DNA from 2 places in the Lysinibacillus sp. Bpr_S20 genome. Region 2 is predicted to be linked to the other one. Evidence: predicted binding sites of a transcription regulator. Region 2 holds the regulator's gene; the other holds the start of a gene.
What was found. Region 2 encodes Rex, which represses fermentation and respiration genes when NADH is low (regulators of the CRP and FNR family bind a similar motif). Its sites were predicted from a motif close to TTGTGAAATATTTCACAA; they were not measured.
Positions count from the first base shown of each region.

Region 1: a site for Rex is predicted at 1,578-1,595, ahead of MWJ95_RS01985 (anion permease). Genes of this name have one in related genera too.

Region 1 is NZ_JALNLQ010000001.1:401,570-403,981, reverse strand. Features, by position in the region: gene MWJ95_RS01985 (anion permease) at 1-1,371, opposite strand, end outside; gene MWJ95_RS01980 (HD domain-containing protein) at 1,710-2,324, opposite strand.
Region 2 is NZ_JALNLQ010000016.1:6,342-8,753, forward strand. Features, by position in the region: gene MWJ95_RS22930 (ABC transporter ATP-binding protein) at 1-316, opposite strand, end outside; gene MWJ95_RS22935 (redox-sensing transcriptional repressor Rex) at 534-1,169, shown strand; gene MWJ95_RS22940 (twin-arginine translocase TatA/TatE family subunit) at 1,323-1,517, shown strand; gene tatC (twin-arginine translocase subunit TatC) at 1,538-2,362, shown strand.

The DNA.
Region 1 (2,412 bases), on a different contig from region 2:
TTGATCAATATAGCCTGCACCAAAGAAGACCGGTGCTGGACCAGAACCATAATGAGTAGTGGCGCCAAATAAATTACTAAATGCAGCTAATAATATCGCTGCCAACATAGCAGGTGCACCTGCTTGCAACATAACAGATAAAAACGCTGCATACATCGCACTAATATGAGCAGTAGAGCTCGCAAAGAAGTAATGAGAATAGAAATAGACTAATGCTAATATGACAACGGCCCAGATCCAGCTATACCCAGATACAAGTCCACCCACTTCATTACTAAACCATGGAATTAACCCTAGTTTGTTCATAAAAGATGCCATCATAAATAATGTTGCGAACCAGACTAGCGTATCCCATGCTCCTTCTTCCTTTTTGATATCTGCCCATGTTAATACATTTAACAATAACAGCAATGAAAGACCTATAAGAGCTGCTGTAGTAGCACTAATGCCTAAGTAGTCCCCACCTATCCATAAAGACAACACAACAACAAATACTACGATCATTCGTTTTTCAGAACTTTTAAGCGGCCCAAATTCTTCCAATTTCTTTTTCGCGATATCTGCCGCCTCTGGTGTTTCTTTGATTTCAGGCGGATAAATTTTATAAATTACATAAGGAACAACGATTAAAGCTGTTAGTCCAGGGACAATCATTGCCAATGCCCAACCGAACCAAGTAATAGTTACCCCAGCTGAATCACTTGCTAGCTTAACAATTAAAGGGTTCGCTGCCATGGCTGTCATAAACATAGCAGATGTTATTAAATTCCCTTGAAAGCCCACTTTTAAAAGAAAGGACCCCATTTTACGCTCTGTCCCATCTTCTGGTTTAGATCCGAAAGTATGAGATAATGACTGGATGATTGGGAATATAACACCACCAGCACGCGCTGTATTACTAGGAATAGCGGGCGCTAATATTAGATCACTCGCAAGTAAAGAGTAAGACAAACTCAACGTTTTTTTCCCAAAAAGACGAACAAATACATAGGCAATTCGTTCCCCTAGTCCCGTTTTAATAAATCCACGAGAAATAAAGAATGCAATTACGATCAACCAAATCGTTGAATTACCAAAACCACTTAATGTTTCTTCAATGGTTAATGTATTCGTTATGGCAATCATAGCCATAGCTATAAAGGATACCGCTCCCATTGGCAACGGTTTCGTTATAAATCCTATAATTGTCGCCACAAAAATAGCAAATAGATGCCACGCTTTTTCATCTACTCCTGAAGGTATTGGACAAAACCAAATAGCCACACCAACAGCTAGAGAAATGAAGAAAGGAATCCAATTGACTCCGCTTTTTGCTTCTTTCATGATGTAAATACTCCTTCGACGTTTACCCCGTTGTTTTTCACAAGAGATTTCTCCCACGATCTACTATTTATACTCAGATCTCAAGATCCCATTGTCAAAAAAACATAAGTAATTATATATGCTTTATGTTATGGATGAAAAGAGATTTAGCTCATTTCTAATAAAAAAACGACCTAGATTCAAAAACTTTCCCTTTTTTGTCAATTTTATTGGTAAAAAGATACTTTATTCATTAAAATTAGCATGTGCAAATCTTTTGAAAAAATACACTTAACGCGCGAATCACAAAACATGCACGTTTTAAAAAAATTAAATTCACATTTCATCAAGTTCCAAATTTTTCAACATAAAAATCCGTTGTCTATTGGAAAAGACAACGGATTTTTTTACTTACCTATTTCATTTTGTAATTGCTCTAAAAACTGTACCATAAATTGATGGCGTTCTTCAGCCATTTGCTTGCCCTTATCTGTAATCATTAAATCCTTCAACAATAATAGCTTCTCATAAAAATGGGTTACTGAGGAAGTATTTTTATTGCGATACTCCTCCTCTGTCATGTCTGTACGTGCATTCTCTTCCTTATCGTAAAGCTTTCGACCCTTTGCCCCACCATAAGCAAATGTGCGTGCTATGCCGATTGCTCCAATCGCATCTAAGCGATCCGCATCACGTACTATTTTTGCTTCGAGAGAAGTTGCCTCTAGCTCATTGCCACCATTAAACGATACTTGCGCGATACAATCTCGAATATGTTGCTTCTTCTCCTCGCTTAAAGACAGCTCCGCAATAAGCTTATTCTCTTGCTCCTTGCTATCGGTATACTTTTTATCACTAACATCATGTAACAGCACAGCAATTTTCACGACCTCTGCATCGGCATCTGGCTCTGCCTGTAAAATAGCTAAAGCATTTTGATAAACACGTTCGATATGTTGAAAATCATGACTAGCATCAAATTGCTCGTAAATTCCACGTACTTTGTCCATTAAATTGTTCATAATCCTTGTTCAGTCCCTTCAAGCTTTATTATACTGTATTGCTTAGAATAGTTGGCAATTATTAAGTAACATATAGGCTAAACAAAAA
Region 2 (2,412 bases):
GTTCTAATGATCGTATTGTTTGTTCTTGGGCAATAAGTGGCTCAAAAATTGTCATCATTTCATCCCAAATTGACAATGTTGAGTTTAATCCAGCATGCTGCTCTAAGTACCCAATTTGTATACCTTTAGGGATAATAATATCGCCAGAGTCATAGGACAGTTGGCCAGCAATTATTTTAAGTAAAGTAGACTTACCAGCACCGTTACGACCTACTAATGCAACACGGTCACGATGTTGAACCTCTAATTTTACGCCACTTAAAATTTCATCTGCAAGGAAGGATTTATATAGTTGATTGACCTGTAAAACAATCATTCTTGACACCTCAATTCTTCCTTAGTGTAATAGATGTGCGATTGCCTTGCAATGTCGATGCTTTACTTATTCCAAGCTGTCATGTAAGATTGAAACGATTTCCCTTTAGTTAGTGGCGTAAAAGCGCCATTAACTAAAGGGAAATACTCCAGTGAATAGTATAAACTTAGAAATTAAGCATGTATCATAAGTAGATACATTATAAGGAGGAAAAAGTTTGAAACAAGAATTAAAAATTCCACAAGCCACTACGAAAAGACTTCCTCTTTACTATCGATTTATCCAAAACTTTGCACAAGAAGGCATGGAACGCATTTCGTCGAAGGAACTGAGTGAAGCAATGAAAATTGACTCTGCAACTATTCGCCGCGATTTTTCTTATTTTGGTGCTCTTGGGAAAAAGGGATACGGCTATGATGTGCAGCATCTCTTAAAATTTTTTAGTCAAACGCTCGATCAACATGAAGCGACAAAGGTAGCGTTAATCGGTGTAGGGAATCTAGGCAGTGCTTTACTAAAATATAATTTTCAAAAAAATCATAATACTCATATCGTTGTGGCATTTGACTCAAAGGCCCCAAAGGAAGGGAAGATGATTAGCAATATTCCTGTTTTTCATCCTGATTTATTGGAAGAAAAGTATGCAGAATATGGGGCGGAGCTTGCAATTTTAACAGTTTCACCACGCTCTGCACAGAAAATGGCTGATAGATTAGCGGTCATGAACGCAAAAGGAATTTTGAACTTTACGCCAGAGCGTATTACTGTACCAGATAAAATGCAACTTTTAACAATTGATTTGTCGGTAGAATTGCAGGCACTTATTTATTTAATTCGTAATCAGGAAGAGTGAATAATTACATAGTGCATTGAAAACTTAGTAAACAGTTTGAACTATTATATTTGTATATTTAAAAAATTAGTCTTAAAAATTTCACATATATTTAGTTAGCCAAATACTCATACTTGAGTTAAAATGTATCATATATAAGAGGAGGTGGCTGAAATGGGTATCGGTCCTATGAGCTTGGTCATTATCGGAATTGTAGCTATCTTAATTTTTGGTCCTAAAAAGTTACCAGAGTTAGGGAAAGCTATGGGGTCTACACTTCGTGAGTTTAAAAATGCTACCAAAGGGTTAGTAGAAGATGAAGATAATGATAAAGATAAAAAGAAAGTCATCGAACACGATGATAAGTAACTGAAGGATGTCTTTCTAATATGAATGCAAACGATCAAACTGTCATTGAGCATATAGAAGAATTAAGGAAACGACTTTACTTCGCAGTCGTTTTCTTTGTTATTGCGATTGTCGGGGCGTTTTTTTTAGCGGAGCCGCTTATTCATTTTTTACAAAGCAGTGAAACAGCACAAAGCTTCTCATTAAACGCTTTCAGAATCACAGATTCTATAAAAATTTATTTTCAAATGATTTTTTATATTGCTTTTTTGTTGACCTCTCCCATTATTTTATATCAGCTATGGGCATTTATTTCACCAGGACTATATGAAAAAGAACGTAAAGTCACATTAAGTTATATACCATTCACTTTTATATTATTTTTATCTGGAATTGTTTTTTCTTACTTTATTTTATTTCCATATGTATTAAACTTTATGATTGAGTTATCTGCTCGCCTCGGAGTGAAGTTAACAATTGGAATAAATGAATACTTTTCGTTTTTATTTCAAATAACTTTGCCTTTTGGATTTATATTCCAATTACCGATTATACTTTTATTTTTTGCTCGTCTTGGAATTTTAAATCCACAAATAATGGCAAAAAACAGAAAGTACGCCTATTTTGCACTTTTTGTAATCGCGGCTATGATAACACCGCCTGATTTAATGAGTCATTTAATCGTAACGGTGCCGATGTTTATGCTCTATGAGTTTAGTATTTGGGTTGCTAAGATAGGCTATCGTAAATATTTAAAATCAGAAGAGTTACGTTTAAAAGAAGAACGAGAAGCTGAGCAAAAACGCCAAGTTGAAGAGGCACTTGAACAGCAGAGACGTCAAATCGAAGAATTAAATCAACAATAGCAGAAGCTCGATGCTAATTAGTGGCATCGGGCTTTTTCGTCAGCTTACTT